Methylovirgula sp. 4M-Z18: one gene and its partner. The protein of the gene in region 2 binds, or shares a complex with, the protein of the main gene of each other region. Links are inferred from orthologs where the notes say so. Each region holds a gene or a part of one and is shown on either strand. Other genes may lie near its edges. The genes, in order: accD and accB.

Region 1 (8,913 bases), 1.2 Mb from region 2 along the record:
TCAAATCCGCCGGGTGGCCGACAAAAAGCCGGTGGTCGCGGTGGTCGGCACCATGGCTGCGTCCGGCGCCTATATTGCCGCCCTCGCCACCGATCATATCGTCGCGCATCAGACCTCGTTGGTCGGCTCCATCGGCGTGCTGTTCGAATATCCCAACGTGTCGAAACTGCTCGATACGGTCGGCGTGCAGATGGAGACGATCAAATCGTCGCCCTTGAAAGCTTCGCCCAACGGGTTCGAACCGACCTCTGAAGCCGCAAAGGCGGCGTTGGCCGCTCTCGTAACCGATTCCTTCGATTGGTTCAAAGCGCTCGTCAAAGAACGCCGTCACATGACCGATGCCGAACTCGCTGCGGTCGCCGATGGCCGCGTTTTCACCGGCCATCTTGGCCTGCCGCTGAAACTGATCGACGAGATCGGCGGCGAGCGCGAAGCGATCGCCTGGCTTGAGGACAAGAAGGGCGTCACCAAGGGCCTCTCGGTCGAAACGCTCAAGAAGCCGACGGAATGGAAGGGGCTCGGATTGTTCGGGCGGGCCGCCGATTGGCTCGGTTTTTCGTCTCTCGCCCGTGTTATCGATCGCAGCAGCGAACGGGCGGATGCAAGCTTGCTTGACGGCATGGTGTCAATTTGGCAAGTTTCTCCAAACAATTAGCATATTGATCCAGGCTCCGCGCCGTTCTGAGGCGCGGCATTTGCGCAAATGCAATCAGGGTTAATAAATTTTCAGGGTTCGTTGGAATCGGATTTGATCTGGATGAGGAAACGGTGTTCAGTGTCGCAGCACCGCGAACGTCCGGAAATGCCGTCCAGGGTTTCTAGGGGGTAGAAGTGATTAAGTCGGAACTCGTACAGAAGATCGCAGATCGCAATCCGCATCTCTATCAGCGCGATATCGAGAAAATTGTGAACGCGATTCTGGATGAGATCACGAATGCTTTGAAGCGCCGCGACCGCGTCGAATTGCGCGGTTTTGGCGCGTTCTCGGTCAAACAGCGCAATGCGCGCATCGGCCGCAACCCGCGCACCGGCGAACATGTCGAGGTGGATGAAAAAGTCGTGCCATTTTTCAAGACGGGCAAGGAATTGCGCGAGCTGCTGAACAGCGGCGACAAGAATTAAGACACGGAACGGAATGGGCGATGAAATCCTTTTTGCGCGGCATTATCCTCATTCTTTTGACGGTCGTCGTCATTGCATTTGCCGTCATTAACGATCAGCCGGCACGGATTTCGTTTGTTCCTTTCGCCACCGAAGGCGACGCGCTGACCTATAATTTGCCGCTCTGGCTGGTGATCATCATCAGCGTCGGCTTTGGTATTCTGATCGGCGGCATTGCCGCCTGGTTCGGACAGGGGAAGCATCGCCGCGCGGCGCGGCAGGCGCGGGCCGAACTGCAGATGCTGCGCGGCGAGCTTGACCGCGTCCGCGCCCAGATGGTGTCCCCGCCAGGAGCGCCGATGCTGCCCAATCGCGGCGCCTGACCGCATGCAGGTGATTTCGGCGCAAGAGATCGATCGGCTGCTCGACTATCCGTCCCTGATCGTCGCTTTGCGCGATGCGTTCGGCGGCACGATGGTTGCGCCCGTGCGCCACCATCACGAAGTCGGGTCGGGTGCGGGACACGCGACCCATCTCATCATGCCGGCCTGGACCGGGGATGCGCCGGGTGGCGGCTTCGTCGGCACCAAGATCGTCAATGTCTTTCCCGCCAACAGCGCCAAGGGCCTGCCCGCCGTCTACGGATCCTATCTGCTGCAATCGGGGGAAACCGGGGCGCCCCTGGTGGTGCTCGACGGCACGCGTCTCACCCATTGGCGCACCGCCGCAGCATCGGCCCTGGCGGCGAGCTTTCTCGCCCGCGACGACGCAGCGCATCTCTTGGTCATCGGGGCCGGCGCGCTCGCGCCCGAACTGATCAAGGCGCATAGCGCCGTGCGGCCGATCAAGGCCGTCACGCTGTGGAACCATCGGCGCGAAAGTGCCGAGCGGCTGGCGGCCTCCTTAGCAGGAAGCCCGTACAAACTGGCGATTGCCGACGATCTGGCGGCGGCCGTGGCCGGAGCCGATATCATTTCCTGCGCGACCCTGTCGCAGCAGCCGATCGTCCTGGGACAATGGCTTCAGCCGGGCACCCATGTCGATCTCGTCGGCGCCTTCAACATGGCGATGCGCGAAGCGGACGATGCGGCTTTGCTGCGCGCCAAGGTTTTCGTCGACACGCCTGCCGCCAAGCACGAAGGCGGCGATGTCGCGGTCGCCTTGCACGCGGGCGCCGTGCCCGAGGCGCATATTCGCGGCGATCTCGCCGCGCTCTGTGCGGGCAAGGTGCACGGGCGGGACGATGCGTCCGACATCACCCTTTTCAAGTCGGTCGGCGCCTCGATCGAGGATTTGGCCGCCGCCATGCTGGTTTGGCGCAAGAGCCAGGCTAAAGCGGCCTGAGCGACAGGCTCCAAGCCAAGGCTCTTCCGATCCGAATTGTCACGTGCCGTCTGTGGACTGAAGCGCAAAGCCTTCGTCGCGCCATCCGGTCACGCCGCCTGCCATGATTTTGACTGGGCGTCCGAGTTCGGCAAGCCGCAATGCGCCGCGGGCCGCGCCGTTGCAATGGGGCCCGGCGCAATAGGTCACGAAAATCGTGTTCTCCGGCCACGCAGCCATTTTCGACCCGGTGATCTTACCATGCGGTAGGTTGATCGCCCCCGCGATATGGCCTTCAGCGAAGAGGGCGGGGCTGCGCACGTCGAGCAGCACGAAATCGGCGCCCTTGCTGAGCGCATCATGCACATCCCAACAGTCGGTTTCGAAGGCAAATTCAGCGGCGAAATGATCGCGGGCGAGAGTGCTGGGCGCAGGCGGGATAGCGGTCACGTATGTCGTCATGTCGGAGTCTCCTTGTCCCGCTCAACCTACGGTCCGCCGCCGTATTGGCAATTGGCGTGAATGACAATATACGTAAAGATCATGCCAAACCTCACCGGACCTTTCGTCGTCGCCCTCCTTTACGACGGGCTCTGTACATTCGAATTCGGCATTGCCGCCGAAATCTTTGGGCTGTCTCGGCCGGAAATGGGATCGGGCTGGTATCGCTTCGCCAGTTGCGCCATCGACGAGGGACCGATGCGGGCCCATGGCGGCTTCGTCATCGCGGCGGACAATGGCCCGGAGGTGATCGAACAGGCGGACGTGATCATCGTTCCAGGCTGGAAAGGCGCCGACGTTCCGGTTCCCGAGGCTCTGTGCCAGCGGCTTCGCGCGGCGCACCGACGCGGTGCCCGGCTCGCGTCCATCTGTTCCGGCGCCTTCGTGCTTGCAGCGACTGGCCTGCTGGCGGGCGGCACGGCCACCACGCATTGGCGATATGCCGACAAGCTGCGCCGCCATTATCCCGGCATCGCGGTCGACGATGCGTCGCTCTACCGCGTTCACGACCGCATCTACACGTCCGCCGGGAGCGCGGCCGGGATCGACCTGTTGATTGAGATCGTCCGGCAGGATTTCGGCGCAGCGGCGGCCAATTCGGTGGCGCGGCGCTTAGTGATGCCCGCCCATCGGACGGGCGGACAAGCACAATTTCTGGAGCGTCCCGTGGCGGTGCGCGAAGGACTGGAAATCGCCCCGCTTCTGGATCGGGTTCGGGCCAATCTCACGCACGATTGGACCATCGATCGGATGGCCCACGAAACCCGGATGAGCACACGCACCTTCCTCCGCCGGTTTTCGGAAGCCACGGGAATGACGCCGGGAGATTGGCTTGTGGCCGAGCGCGTCGGCGAGGCCAAGCGCCTGCTCTGTCAGGGCAACGCAAGCATGGAGGTGGTCGCAAGCGCGGTCGGCTTTGGCAGTTCCCACACGCTACGGCATCACTTTCGGCAAAAGGTGGGACTCAGCCCCCGTGATTATCGCGCCCGCTTCATGACCGAAGAGCCGATAAGCACGTGACGACGGCGTAGAACTGCAGTGGGAGCAAATGGAGAGCATTTGCAAGGTTTGCGAGACCGGTCGATCTATCCGTTCTTCAATCTCCGCGGCAGCTAAAAAGTCGACAAACGAACTGAGCAGGGAGAAAATGATATTTAAATCAATTTATTACGCGACTTTTCCGGCCTTGCGCGCGGCCGCACGGTCCGGCCAAGAGCCATGGACCATGTAGAAGGGTGCGCTATTTTGGCACTTGGTCAGTGGCCGTCGAAGGCTTTGACTCTTTTCTGCTCCCATGCCACCTCGGGGCCATGTCCATGCTCATCAAAATATGCGGCCTCTCGACGGAAGAGACCCTGGAAGCTGCCCTGCAGGCCGGGGCCGATATGATCGGGTTCAACTTCGTGGCGAAGAGCCCGCGCTACATCTCCCTTGAGACGGCGCGAAGGCTTGGAGCCAAGGTGCGCGGCCGCGCACGCAAAGCGGCGTTGCTGGTCGATGCGGACGATGCGGCGATCGGTGCCACCATCGACGCGCTCGGCGCCGACATCTTGCAATTGCATGGCAAGGAAACGCCGGAGCGGGTGCGCGCCGTCGCATCGCGCTTCGGATTGCCGGTCATGAAGGCGGTCGGGGTCGCGACGCGCGACGATGTGCGGGCCATCGCCGGCTATCGCGGCATGGCCGACCACATCCTGATCGACGCCAAGCCGCCCAAGGACGCCGCTTATCCCGGTGGCCACGGCAAGGTTTTCGACTGGACCATCCTGGAAGCGCTTGACCCGGGGCTTTCCTTCATGTTGTCAGGGGGGCTGAGCCCTGCCAATGTCGCCGAGGCGATCAAGCGCGTGCGGCCCTGGGCCGTCGACGTCTCTTCCGGCGTCGAATCGGTGCCGGGGGTGAAGGATGTGGCTAAAATCCGCGCCTTCATCGCCGCAGCGCGTGACGCGGCCAAAGTGTGAAGGCGAAGAGGAAAGAACCGAACGAGATGAATGAGCAGTTGAATTCCTTCCGAACCGGACCGGACGAACAGGGGCGCTTCGGCCTCTTTGGCGGCCGTTTCGTCGCCGAAACTCTGATGCCGCTCATTCTCGATCTCGAAAAGGCCTATGCGGAGGCGAAAGCCGACCCGGCTTTTCACGCCGAAATCGCTTACTTGCACAAATATTACGTCGGCCGGCCGTCGCCGCTCTATTTCGCCGAACGCATGACCGAGCATCTGGGCGGCGCGAAGGTCTTCTTCAAGCGCGAGGACCTCAACCACACCGGCGCGCACAAGATCAACAACGTGCTCGGCCAGATTCTGCTGGCGCGCCGCATGGGTAAGAAGCGCATCATCGCCGAGACGGGTGCCGGCATGCACGGCGTCGCGACCGCGACGGCCTGCGCGAAATACGGCCTCGAATGTATCGTCTACATGGGCGCGGTGGACGTCGCGCGGCAGAAGCCGAATGTCGACCGCATGCATATGCTCGGCGCGAAAGTCGTGCCGGTGCAGAGCGGCGCGCGCACCCTGAAAGACGCGATGAACGATGCGCTGCGCGACTGGGTCACCAATGTCGAGACGACCTTCTATTGCATCGGCACGGTCGCCGGCCCGCATCCCTATCCCGCCATGGTGCGCGATTTCCAAAGCGTGATCGGCGACGAGACCAAGGAGCAGATGCTGGCGCAGGAAGGCCGGCTGCCGGATTCGCTGTTCGCCTGTATCGGCGGCGGCTCGAATGCCATGGGCCTGTTTCATCCCTTCCTCGACGACCGTTCGGTGGAAATCTACGGCGTCGAGGCGGCGGGCCACGGTTTGCACGTTCCCGACGGCCATGCCGCCTCGATGGCGGGCGGCAGGCCCGGCGTGCTGCACGGCAACCGGACCTATCTGTTGATGGATGATGACGGGCAGATCCTGGAGGGCCATTCGATCTCGGCCGGTCTCGACTATCCCGGCGTCGGCCCCGAACATTCCTGGCTGCGCGACATCGGCCGCGTCACCTACCTGTCGGCGACCGACAAGGAGGCGATTGAGGCGTTCCAAACGTGCTGCCGGCTCGAAGGCATCATTCCGGCGCTCGAATCCTCCCATGCCCTGGCCAAGGTCATCGAACTCGCGCCCAAAATGCCAAAGGATCATTTGATGGTGGTGAACATGTCGGGCCGCGGCGACAAGGATATGGCCAGCGTCGCCGAATATTTGGGAGGCCTGTGAAATGAGCACCCGCATCGACCAGAAATTCGCCGCCTGCGCGGCCGAGGGCCGTGCCGCGCTCGTGACATTTATCATGGCCGGCGACCCCGACATGGCGACGTCGCTCGAGATCCTGAAGGCGCTGCCGCCGGCGGGAGCCGACGTGCTCGAAATCGGCATGCCGTTCACCGATCCGATGGCCGACGGGCCGAGCATTCAGGCGGCCGGCCTGCGCGCGCTGAAAAGCGGGGCGACGCTGAACAAGACGCTCGCCATGGTCAAGTCCTTCCGCGCCGGCGACGCGACGACGCCGGTCGTGCTGATGGGCTATTACAACCCGATCTACATCCATGGCGTCGAGCGCTTTCTCGCCGACGCGAAGGAGGCCGGTGTCGACGGTTTGATCGTCGTCGACCTGCCGCCGGAAGAGGATGCGGAATTGTGCCTGCCGGCGCGCGCCGCAGGCCTCAATTTCATCCGCCTCGCGACGCCGACCTCGGACGACAAGCGGCTGCCCAAACTGCTGCCGAACACATCGGGCTTCGTCTATTATGTGTCGATCACCGGCATCACCGGCGCGGCGGCGCCCGATTACTCGAAAGTCGCTACGGCCGTCACTCGCATCAAGACACATACGGACTTGCCGGTTGCAGTCGGTTTCGGCGTGAAGAACGCCGACAGCGCTGCAGCTATCGCGCGTCATGCCGATGGTGTCGTGGTCGGCACTGCGCTCGTCGACGCCTTGAAAAATTCGCTCGACACCCAAAATCAAGCGACGGACAAGACCGTTGCCGCGGTTGCCGATCTCGTCTCGACGATCGCTGGCGGCGTGCGTTCGGCCCGCCGCGCGGCTGCAGAATAGTAGGATGAAGCGATGAACTGGATTGCCAATGTCGTTCCGCCGCGGATCCGCTCGTTCCTGAGCCGGCGCGAGACGCCGGAAAATCTCTGGGTGAAATGCCCCGACAGCGGCGAGATGGTGTTTCACAAGGACCTGGAAGCCAATCTCTTCGTCGTGCCGGGCTCCGGCTATCATTTCAAGATGGGCGCCAAGGCGCGCTTTGCCTCGATGTTCGACGGCGGCACGTGGGAAGAGATTCCGCTCCGCGAGACCTTGGCCGATCCGCTGAAATTCCGCGACGCCAAGCGCTATAGCGACAAGATCAAGGAAGCGCGTGCGAATACCGGCTTGCAGGATTCGGTGCTGGTCGGTTACGGCCAGCTCGAAGGTGAGAATATCACCATGGCCGTTCATGATTTCGGCTTCATCGCCGGATCGCTGGGCATGGCGGCGGGCGAGGCGGTCGTCACCGGGCTGGAAACAGCCGTGCAGCGCCGTACGCCCTTCGTGCTGTTTGCCGCCTCGGGCGGCGCGCGCATGCAGGAAGGCATGTTCTCGTTGATGCAGATGCCGCGCACCGTCGTCGCGGTGCAGCGCCTGCGCGCCGCAAAACTGCCTTACATCGTCGTTCTCACCGATCCGACCACGGGCGGCGTCACGGCGTCTTACGCGATGCTGGGCGATGTGCACATTGCCGAGCCCGGCGCGCTCATCGGCTTTGCCGGCCAGCGCGTAATCGAGCAGACGGTGCGCGAAAAATTGCCGGACGGATTCCAGCGCGCCGAATATCTGAGGGATCACGGCATGGTGGATCTGGTCGTGCCGCGCAAGGAAATGCGCGCGACGGTCGCGCGGCTTTGCGCTGTCCTGATGCGCGTGCCGGCCAAGGAAGCGGCGTAACCTTATTTGACCCGGATCATGACGCATCGCGATACGGTCCTCGACCGCTTCTTGCCATTGCATCCGAAGCGGATCGATCTGTCGCTCGACCGTGTCACGCGGCTGCTCGCGCGGCTTGGATCGCCGGAATTGCATTTGCCGCCGCTCATCCATGTCACCGGCACCAATGGCAAAGGTTCGACCATCGCCTTCATGCGCGCGATGCTGGAAGCCGCTGGTAAGTCGGTCCATGTCTATACGTCGCCGCATCTGGTGCGCTTTCACGAGCGCATCCGTTTGGGCGAAAACGGCGGCGGCAAGCTGGTCGACGATGCGCGCCTTCTGCACGCGTTCGAGCGGTGCGAGGCGGCGAACGAAGGGGCGCCGATCTCTTTGTTCGAGATCACGACAGCCGCTGCGCTGCTGCTGTTCAGTGAAGCGCCTGCCGATTACCTGCTGCTGGAAGTCGGGCTCGGCGGCACACTCGATGCGACCAATGTGATCGCCAAGCCGCTCGCCTCCGTCATCACGCCGATTTCCCTCGACCATGCCGATTATCTCGGCGGCACGGTCGAGCAGATTGCCGCGCAAAAGGCCGGCATCATCAAGCGCGGCCGGCCGGTGATTATCGGCCGGCAAGGGCCGGAGGCAGGAGCCGTGCTGGAGCAGGTGGCGGAGACGTTGCGCGCGCCGGCGCATATCTGGGCGCAGGATTTCATGGCGCGCGCCGAGAATGGCCGGCTGGTCTATGAGGACGAGCGCGGCCTGTTGGATTTGCCCTTGCCGCGCCTCGCGGGTCGGCACCAGCACATCAATGCGGCGACCGCCATTGCGGCGTTGCGCGCCAGCGTGCCGGAGGTTGAGCCAAAGCATATCGAGGCCGGCCTTTTGCGCGTCGAATGGCCGGCGCGATTGCAGCGGCTGGCGCGCGGCGCCTTGATCGGCCTTGCGCCGGACGGCGCCGAGATTTGGCTCGACGGCGGCCACAACGAGGATGGCGCCCGCGTTCTCTCCGAGGCGATGGCCGATCTTGAGGACAGGCACGCGCGTCTGCTCGTCATGATTTGCGGCATGCTGACGACCAAGG
Region 2 (8,904 bases):
CTGCGCGGCATCGATCCCGGCCATCACTTTGTCGAAATCGCCCCAGCGGGTGATTTGGCGGAATTTGGCCGGATCGAGCGTGTCGAGCGAGACGTTGATCCGCTTTACGCCATAATCGGCGAGTTCGGTGGCATAGCGCGAAAGCTGAGACCCGTTGGTCGTCACCGTGACTTCGTCGAGCGCCGCGGAGTGCAGATGCCTCGAAAGGCCGCGAAAGAGGCTCATGATATTGCGGCGAACCAGGGGTTCGCCGCCTGTGATCCGCAATTTGCGGGTGCCGCGGCGGATGAAAGCCGTGCACAGGCGATCAAGCTCTTCCAGCGTCAGCAGGTCGCGCTTGGGGAGGAAGTTCATGTCTTCCGACATGCAATAGGCGCAGCGGAAATCGCACCGGTCCGTCACCGAGACGCGGACATAGGTAATCGCCCGGCCGAACGGATCGATCAGTGGCGAGGTGGGAGCGGTGGGCACCTCAAGATGGGCGGCGGTGGCGCCATATTGGTCGATTTCTGTGATCCCATCCATGTTTCTGACCTGTGCCGGCCCCAACGGGCGGCATTTTCGCTACTTTTGACTGATAATCTATCTATATGTCTCACGCGACGAAACAAGACTAAAAAGGGATCTTCATGCAGCAGGGCGCCGATCATTGGCCGACGGAAATTCGGGTTCGCGAGCATGGGAGCGTTCTGAAGATCCAGTTCATCGGCGGCGAGGACTATGAGCTGAGTGCCGAATATTTACGGGTTTCGAGCCCCTCGGCGGAGGTGCGCGGCCACAGTCCGGCCGAAAAGAAAACGGTGGCGGGCAAGAGACAAGTCCGGATCACCCAAGTGACGCCGGTCGGGAACTATGCTGCGCGCCTCGTGTTCGACGACGGCCACGACAGCGGGCTCTACACCTGGGACTATCTGTTCGATCTTGGGCAGAATTTCGCCGCCCATTGGCAAATCTATCTCGACGAGCTCGAAGCCAAGCACCTCAATCGAGGCTAAGACAAAGCCGGGGCGAACCCCGGCTCAAATCGCGCGAACAGCCCGAAGATCGCTCAGTTACGCAGAACGATCACTTTCGTGCCGACATGAACACGTTCATAAAGATCCTCGACATCCTCGTTGGTCATGCGAATGCAGCCCGACGAGACCGCCTGACCGATCGTATCCGGCTCATTCGAGCCGTGGATGCGATAAAGCGAGGAGCCGAGATACATCGCCCGGGCGCCGAGCGGATTGTCGATGCCGCCGGCCATGTGCCGGGGCAGATCGGGCCGGCGCTTCAGCATTTGCGGAGGCGGGGTCCAATCGGGCCATTCGGCCTTGCGTGAAATGAGCTTCACGCCGCCCCACTCGAACCCCGGACGACCGACGCCGACGCCATATTTGATCGCCTGGTGTTCCTGCAGGACGAGGTACATCCGACGTTCTTTTGTCGAAATCAGAATGGTTCCCGGCGCGTAGGGGCCGTCATAGGTGACCGTTTCGCGCGGGATAGGATTCTCCTGCACATTCGCCTCGGGTTGGGGCGTCGTGGTGAAGACTTTGAGCATGTCGGAATCGATGGCCCAAGCAGGGGCCGCGGAATAAAGAATAATCCCGGCCACAGAGCTGGCCATGGAAATAAGGTAACGGCGCATTGGTGCCTCGTAATCTCGAAGGTGAAAACGAACGCAGAATCACGCGGCCTCAGCCAAGCCACATGTGAACAATGTTCTACCAATACGCCGTCGATGCAATTGGAGATCGCGGGAATCGTAAACGAACGGTTGCTTCTTGGCGGGAGTTGCATGGCTGCAACAATTCCGCCTTGCCGCGACACAATGCCGTTGCAGTGAGCCGCGGTTAAGCAGGCCGCAACGCCGCCATGCCGCGCTATCAAAATGTGGCGCGAAATTATTGAGATTTTGGATAAAAGCATGGTGGGCGCGACAGGGATTGAACCTGTGACCCCACCCGTGTGAAGGGTGTGCTCTCCCGCTGAGCTACGCGCCCTCAAGGCTGTTCGCCTCAAGCGCCCCCCGTTTACGGAGGGCGCAGGGCGAAGTCAAGCATACATTGGCGCTTTAACTCTAATATGTCCGCCGCCGGATTTTGAGCGGTGGAAAGCGTTGCCCGGCTTCGAAAGGTCAGACGTCTAATCCATACCGCCGTCGGCGAGGAATTTTTCCAGCCAGTGGATGTCGTATTGGCCGTTCTGAATATCGGCATTGCGCACAAGGGTGCGGAAGAGCGGGATCGTCGTATCGATGCCGTCGACGATGAACTCGTCGAGCGCCCGGCGCAGACGCATGAGCGCCTCGGTCCGCGTACGGCCATGGACGATCAGCTTGCCGACGAGCGAGTCATAGTGCGGCGGAATCGTATAGCCTTGGTAGACTGCCGAATCGACGCGCACGCCCAGGCCGCCGGGCGGATGATAATAGGAGATCTTGCCCGGTGAGGGGCGGAAGGTCGCCGGATGTTCGGCGTTGATCCGGCATTCAATCGCGTGCCCGGTGAACACCACGTCTTCTTGCGCGAAGGACAAGGGCGAGCCGGCTGCGATCTTGATCTGCTCGTTGACGAGGTCGATCCCGGTGATCATTTCGGTGACCGGATGTTCGACCTGAATGCGGGTGTTCATTTCGATGAAATAGAATCGGCCATCCTCATAAAGGAACTCGATCGTACCTGCGCCCACGTAGCCGAGTTCGCGCATCGCCTTGGCGACCGTTTCGCCGATCTCTGCCCGTTGCCGGTCGTTCAAAGCCGGTGAGGGGCTTTCTTCCCAGACCTTTTGGTGCCGGCGCTGCAAGGAGCAGTCGCGCTCGCCGAGGTGCACCGCGCCGCCCTGGCCATCGCCCAATACTTGAATCTCGATATGGCGCGGTTTTTCGAGGTATTTTTCCAGATAGACCGCATCGTCTCCGAACGCCGCTTTTGCTTCCGAGCGGGCCGTTGCCAAAGCGTCGGGGAGATCTTCGGCCGAACGCGCCACTTTCATCCCGCGCCCGCCGCCGCCGGCGGCGGCTTTGACGAGAACCGGATAGCCGATGTCCGCCGCGATTTTCAGCGCTTCGGCATCTTCCGTCACTCCGCCTTCGGAGCCCGGCACGCAAGGAATGCCGAGGCGCAAGGCCGTGCGTTTGGCCTCGATCTTGTCGCCCATGATCCGGATATGCTCGGCTTTCGGGCCGATGAAGGCGATATTGTGCTCGGCAAGAATGTCCGCAAAACGCGCATTTTCCGACAGGAAACCGTAACCGGGATGAATCGCGTCGGCGCCGGTGATTTCGCACGCAGCCAGCAACGCCGGGACATTGAGATAGGAATCCCTGGCGGCCGGTGGGCCGATGCAGACACTTTCATCGGCCAGCCGCACGTGCATCGCATCGGAATCCGCGGTCGAATGAACGGCGACTGTGGCAATACCGAGTTCCTTGGCTGCGCGCAGTACGCGCAACGCGATTTCGCCCCGGTTTGCGATGAGTATCTTATCGAACATGTGGAATCCAAATCCTCGTCAAACGACATCCCCTGGCCGAGCTTGCGCAGCGGCTACTCGATGACGAGCAGCGGCTGGCCATATTCCACAGGCTGTCCGTCTTCGACCATGATGGCGGTTATCGTGCCGGCACGCGGCGCGACAATTTCGTTGAACGTCTTCATGGCTTCGACGAGCAGGATTTTGTCGCCGGCTTTCACCACCGAACCGATTTCGACGAAGGGTTTCGCCTGCGGATTGGTGCGGCGATATGCGGTGCCGACCATAGGCGATTTGACCGTTCCCGGATTCTCGGCCGCGGGCACGGGCGGGGCGGCCGGCTGAGCCGGGGCAGGCGCGGCTTGCGGCGCCGGCGCAACGTGATGTTGAATGGCCATCGGTGCCGCAGTCGCAACGGCTGCCACCGCGCGGGAGACGCGAATGCGCAGATCGCCTTTTTCCACCTCGATCTCGGTAAGATCCGTGTCGGTGAGCAGATCCGCAATTTCCCGCACCAGGTTTGCGTCGATGCTCTTGTCGCTCACCGCCCTGGGTGCGGATGGTGTCTTGGCCGGTTTTTTCATATCGCCTCTTTAATAGGTCATGACGTCTTGCCGCGAAGTATTCGTTCTCGGGAAAGTGACAGCAGGTTTTTGTTAAAATACGACAAATTCCCCAGCCCGCGCGGCGTGATCTCTTAAGCTGCGCCTTCAAGCAGCGCCTCGAGCGCGAGCCTATAGCTCATCGGACCAAACCCGAGAATAACCCCTTTGGCAACAGCCGATATATAGGAATGGTGCCGGAAATGCTCGCGCGCGTGCACGTTGGATAGGTGTACTTCGATGACTTCGGCCTTGGCCCCCCGGATCGCGTCATGAATCGCGATCGACGTGTGGGTATAGGCGGCGGCGTTCAAAATGATCGGTTGGCCCGCGGAACCAGCCTCCTGAATCCAGGTGACAAGATCGCCTTCCTGGTTAGATTGCTTGAATACGAGATCGGCGCCGAGCGCCGCTGCCCGGGCCCGCAAATCGGCCTCAATCTGGGCGAGTGTCTGTGCGCCATAGGTCCCCGGTTCGCGGGTGCCGAGCAGATTGAGATTGGGTCCATTCAAGACGTGGACGGTTTTCATCGTTTTCCCTCAAATCGGAAAGGCTGCGGCCGAACCGGCCGCCCGCTGAACCGTCATAGCCCGCAATCGGACGAGAGGGAAGCTCCCTCGGAAAAAGGGGCCGCCTGCCACGCAGGTGGCCCTGCAACCTTAGTTCGACGTGATCGGCGTGCAGCCGTGCGCCACGAGTTGGCCGTTCACATCGGCCATTTGGCCCTGCAGATACGACAGGTCGTCGCGCGAGGCGCCGCCGGCGTCAGCAACCACAACACGATGGCCGTCCGAATTTGCCAGGCTCAATGCGGCGATACCGGCGGTGAACGCGGCGTTCGCGCCAACTTCGCCTTGTTTCTGGCGGATATGTTCCGACAGAACGATCCCGTCGCCGTGCAAGCGGCGGCAAACCGGCGTCTTGTCGCGCGGATTGGGACCCTGCGCCGTGATCGAGGCTTGCGCGGCGGCCGCGCCTTCGCCCGTCGAGCTGCAGCCAGCCGCGGAAATACCCAAAGCGATAACAGCCGCAACGGCTGCAAGTTTACCAATCAGACCCATAATTAGAGGACCTCTTTCAGAGTGATCGCAGCCCCAAGCTGTCGCGACGGCCTTATGTTTTCGGCTCGTTCGCGTGCGTATAAATGCAGCGATTTTTTAATGCAATAAGACAATTTATATATTGCGAAAAAGCATAATAGATGCCCATTTTTCGCGGCACAAATGAGCGTCTGGAAAAACCGGGAAATACGAAATTTTTGGTCGGATCAAGACAAAATTCCCTCGAAAAATCAAAGAGAATAACCTTGTCAATTGTTCCGTTCAATTGTCTAATTGCGCCCAAGACTGATGCCGGGATACTCGCGCGCTTCTCATCAAGCATCGGGTTTGTATCAGTTGAAGCGCAAAGTTTGGCCGAACGAAGAGCCGTGAATCTATGTTTCCCGTCCAGGGAGGGGCGGATCTGCGGCAGGACGTTTCGGCAGTCACAACGACGTGTGGTTCGTCATTTTCGGGGAGATTTAAATGACGCGTGGAGTGAAGATTTTTGTCGCCGCTGCTTTGGCGCTGGGTGCCACGTCGGGTACCGCGCTGGCCGGCGATCCCGAGGCCTGTAAGACTGTCAAGTTCTCGGATGTCGGCTGGACCGACATTACCGCGACGACGGCGATCGCCTCGCGGATTCTCGTGGGTCTCGGCTATACGCCGAAGACCACCGTTTTGAGCGTGCCGGTGACCTACGCCTCGATGAAATCCAAAGACATCGATGTGTTCCTTGGCAACTGGCAGCCGAGCATGGAAAACGACCGCAAGGCCTATATCGAAGACAAGTCGGTGATCGAGACCGGCGCCAATCTGCCGGAAGGGGCGAAATACACCCTCGCGGTGCCGCAGTACACTTACGACAAGGGCCTGCATGATTTCGGCGACATCACGAAGTTCAAGGATTCGCTGAAGGGCAAGATCTATGGCATCGAGCCGGGCAACGACGGTAACCGCCTGGTGCAGAGCCTGATCGACGGCAACAAGGACAATCTGAAGGACTTCAAACTGGTCGAGTCGAGCGAGCAGGGCATGCTCGCCGAAGTGCAGGGCGCTGTGGCGCGTAAAGAGGATATCGTCTTCCTCGGCTGGGCGCCGCACCCGATGAACGTCAATTTCAAGATCCAGTATCTGACCGGTGGCGACGATACGTTCGGCCCGAACTTCGGCAGCGCGATCGTGTATACCAACGAGCGCGCCGGCTGGGCGGGCGAATGCCCGAATGCCGGCAAGTTCGTCGGCAATCTCAAGTTCAACGTGGATCTCGAAAATACCGTGATGAACTATATTACGGGTGACGGGATGGAAGGTCCGGCCGCTGCCGAAAAATACTTGAAGGCGAATCCGGGCGTTCTAGATGCTTGGCTTGCCGGTGTGACCACCTTCGACGGTCAGCCCGGTCTTGCCGCGGTCAAGAAGAGCCTCGGCCTGTAAGAGCCGTGGCAAGGGGAGGGCGATGGCTCTCCCCTTTTATATTTGGGGAAGTTGGGGCGTTTCTGGTCGTGGCAGGTGTTCCTTGGGAGGGAGCCTCAGGGGCGGCAGGTGGCGCGTTGATCATTGCCAGAATGAGGGGGTGACATGTTCAACTGGGTAACGGATACGAAGCTGCCCTTTGGCCACATGATGCAAGTGGTCATCGAATTCTTTCAGAGCTATTGCACGACGTGGTTCTTCGATCCGTTGCGGCTCGTCATCGAGAGCGTGGTCAGCGCAACGTCCACGGTGCTGACCTTTCTACCGCCGCCCGTCATCATCCTGATCATCCTGGTCTTCGCCTATTGGCGCTTCCGCTCAATAGGCCTGATGATTTTCATCCTTTTGGGCTGCCTGTTCATATGGAACCAGGGTTATTGGGAAGACACGATGAAGACCGTGGCGCTCGTCGCCTGGTCGGCCGCAGTTGCCATGGTCATCGGCATTCCGGTCGGCGTGATGTCGGCGCATCGGCCCAAGTGGTACCGGGTGATCCACCCGATCCTCGACATGATGCAGACTTTGCCGACCCTGGTGTATCTGATCCCGATGGTCGCTTTGTTCCGCCTCGGCGCGGCACCCGGGCTGATCGCCACTTTGATTTTCGCGTTGCCGGCACCGATCCGGCTCACTTATCTGGGCATCAGTTCGACGCCTACCGCGCTGAAGGAAGCTGGTGAAGCTTTCGGTTCGACCAAGCGCCAATTGTTGTGGAAGGTGGAATTGCCGCATGCGATGCCGACGATCATGGCCGGCGTCACGCAATGTATCATGCTCAGCCTTTCCATGGTGGTGATCGCCGGACTTGTCGGCGCCGAAGGTCTCGGCGTCGATGTGGTACGCGCGATGGGCCAGTTCAACATTCCGCGCGGTTTCGAGGCGGGCGCCTGTATCGTGATTCTGGCGATCATTCTCGACCGCCTCTGCCGGGTGAAGGAGGCGCACTGATGAGCGACATTGCAGTTGACTTCAAGAATGTCGACATCGTGTTCGGCAGCAACATCAGCGAAGCGCTGAAAATGCTGGATGCCGGTGGCACGCGTGCCGATATTCTTTCCAAGACGGGCACCGTGCTCGGCTGCGCCAACGGCAACCTCACGGTGAAAGAGGGCGAGATCAGCGTGCTGATGGGATTGTCGGGCTCCGGCAAATCGACTTTGCTGCGCGCGGTCAACGGTCTGAACAAAGTGGCACGCGGGTCCGTGCTGGTGAAAGCCGGCAATGAGATGGTCGATGTCGTCACCTGCAGCGCAGACACGCTACGGCACGTGCGGCAAGGCAGCGTCGCGATGGTGTTCCAGCAATTCGGCCTGCTGCCGTGGCGCACGGTTGCCGAGAATGTGGGCTTCGGGCTCGAACTCGCCGGCATCCCGGAGGCCGAACGGAAAGAGCGCGTCGACAAGCAATTGAAATTGGTGGGCCTCAGCCAATGGGCCGGCAAATATGCGCATGAACTTTCCGGCGGCATGCAGCAACGCGTTGGCCTCGCCCGCGCCTTTGCCACCGAGGCACCGATCCTGCTGATGGACGAGCCATTCTCGGCGCTCGACCCGCTGATCCGCACCAAATTGCAGGACGAGTTGCTGCAACTGCAATCGGAACTGAAGAAGACCATCATCTTCGTTAGCCACGATTTGGAAGAGGCGCTCAAGATCGGCAATACGATCACCATTCTGGAGAGTGGCCGCATCGTCCAGTCCGGCCGACCGGAAGATATCGTTTTGCGGCCCGCGAACGATTATGTTCAGGAATTCATCGCCAATGTGAATCCCTTGAGCGTGCTGACGGCCTGGCATGTGATGCGAGACGTGCGGGACCTCGAGGGCGCCGGCGACGGTTGGGTTTGGCTCGATCGACGCAAGACCACCCGATTCAAACTGGATGCAAACCGCCAGGTCCTTGCGGCGGAGCGCGATGGCCTCCCCGGAACCTGGGTGCATTGTCTGAAGGCAGACGACCCGATCGCGTCGGGCGAGCGGCCCTGCTATTGGGCAAGCCCCGGCACATCGCTTAAGACGGTCATGTTGGCGATGCACAATGCGAATATCGCCCCCGTCGCCCTATTCGACGACGACAATCGTTTTGTCGGTTCGATCGGCGTGCGTGACGTGCTCAAGGCGGTGCTACGCAAGCAGGACGAGGAATAACGCATCGTACCGAAAAGTGGCTACCGGTTTTCGGCACAAGCGATGCGATCGCAATAAGCGACCGCATCGCTGTCACTCGGCAGGCTCCGGTTCCTGCGCCTCTTGGCGCGTGCGCCGCTTCGTCAGCTCCCGCCAAAAGCGCCGGAACGTCCGCCATTGTTGTCCGGCCCAGAAATAATC

What was found.
Region 1: the proteins of accB (region 2) and accD are in contact, whole or in part, in a solved structure (PDB 8UXZ), measured with the Escherichia coli proteins. The link is inferred for Methylovirgula sp. 4M-Z18 from one-to-one orthologs.

What each region holds. Positions count from the first base shown.
Region 1 is NZ_CP149574.1:952,076-960,988, forward strand. Bases 6,178-8,913 are described here. They hold accD (acetyl-CoA carboxylase, carboxyltransferase subunit beta), read left to right. Parts: upstream 6,178-6,980; coding sequence 6,981-7,847; downstream 7,848-8,913. Other genes in these bases: trpA (tryptophan synthase subunit alpha), read left to right, coding at 6,178-6,968; V9T28_RS04400 (bifunctional folylpolyglutamate synthase/dihydrofolate synthase), read left to right, coding at 7,866-8,913. Also shown: signal peptide peptidase SppA, read left to right, coding at 1-655; V9T28_RS04355 (integration host factor subunit beta), read left to right, coding at 832-1,122; V9T28_RS04360 (lipopolysaccharide assembly protein LapA domain-containing protein), read left to right, coding at 1,143-1,484; V9T28_RS04365 (ornithine cyclodeaminase family protein), read left to right, coding at 1,489-2,445; V9T28_RS04370 (rhodanese-like domain-containing protein), read right to left, coding at 2,485-2,886; transcriptional regulator FtrA, read left to right, coding at 2,947-3,945; V9T28_RS04380 (phosphoribosylanthranilate isomerase), read left to right, coding at 4,236-4,886; trpB (tryptophan synthase subunit beta), read left to right, coding at 4,913-6,127; more of trpA, read left to right, coding at 6,129-6,177.
Region 2 is NZ_CP149574.1:2,171,456-2,180,359, reverse strand. What follows is about bases 2,289-5,015. They hold accB (acetyl-CoA carboxylase biotin carboxyl carrier protein), read right to left. Parts: upstream 4,044-5,015; coding sequence 3,534-4,043; downstream 2,289-3,533. Other genes in these bases: V9T28_RS10095 (hypothetical protein), read right to left, coding at 4,721-5,015; aroQ (type II 3-dehydroquinate dehydratase), read right to left, coding at 4,157-4,591; accC (acetyl-CoA carboxylase biotin carboxylase subunit), read right to left, coding at 2,289-3,480. In the rest of the region: GTP 3',8-cyclase MoaA, read right to left, coding at 1-525; V9T28_RS10125 (gamma-butyrobetaine hydroxylase-like domain-containing protein), read left to right, coding at 630-995; V9T28_RS10120 (L,D-transpeptidase), read right to left, coding at 1,049-1,546; more of accC, read right to left, coding at 2,131-2,288; more of V9T28_RS10095, read right to left, coding at 5,016-5,122; V9T28_RS10090 (choline ABC transporter substrate-binding protein), read left to right, coding at 5,588-6,538; V9T28_RS10085 (ABC transporter permease), read left to right, coding at 6,683-7,525; choV (choline ABC transporter ATP-binding protein), read left to right, coding at 7,525-8,724; V9T28_RS10075 (sterol desaturase family protein), read right to left, coding at 8,797-8,904. UniProt on the Escherichia coli protein: This protein is a component of the acetyl coenzyme A carboxylase complex; first, biotin carboxylase catalyzes the carboxylation of the carrier protein and then the transcarboxylase transfers the carboxyl group to form malonyl-CoA.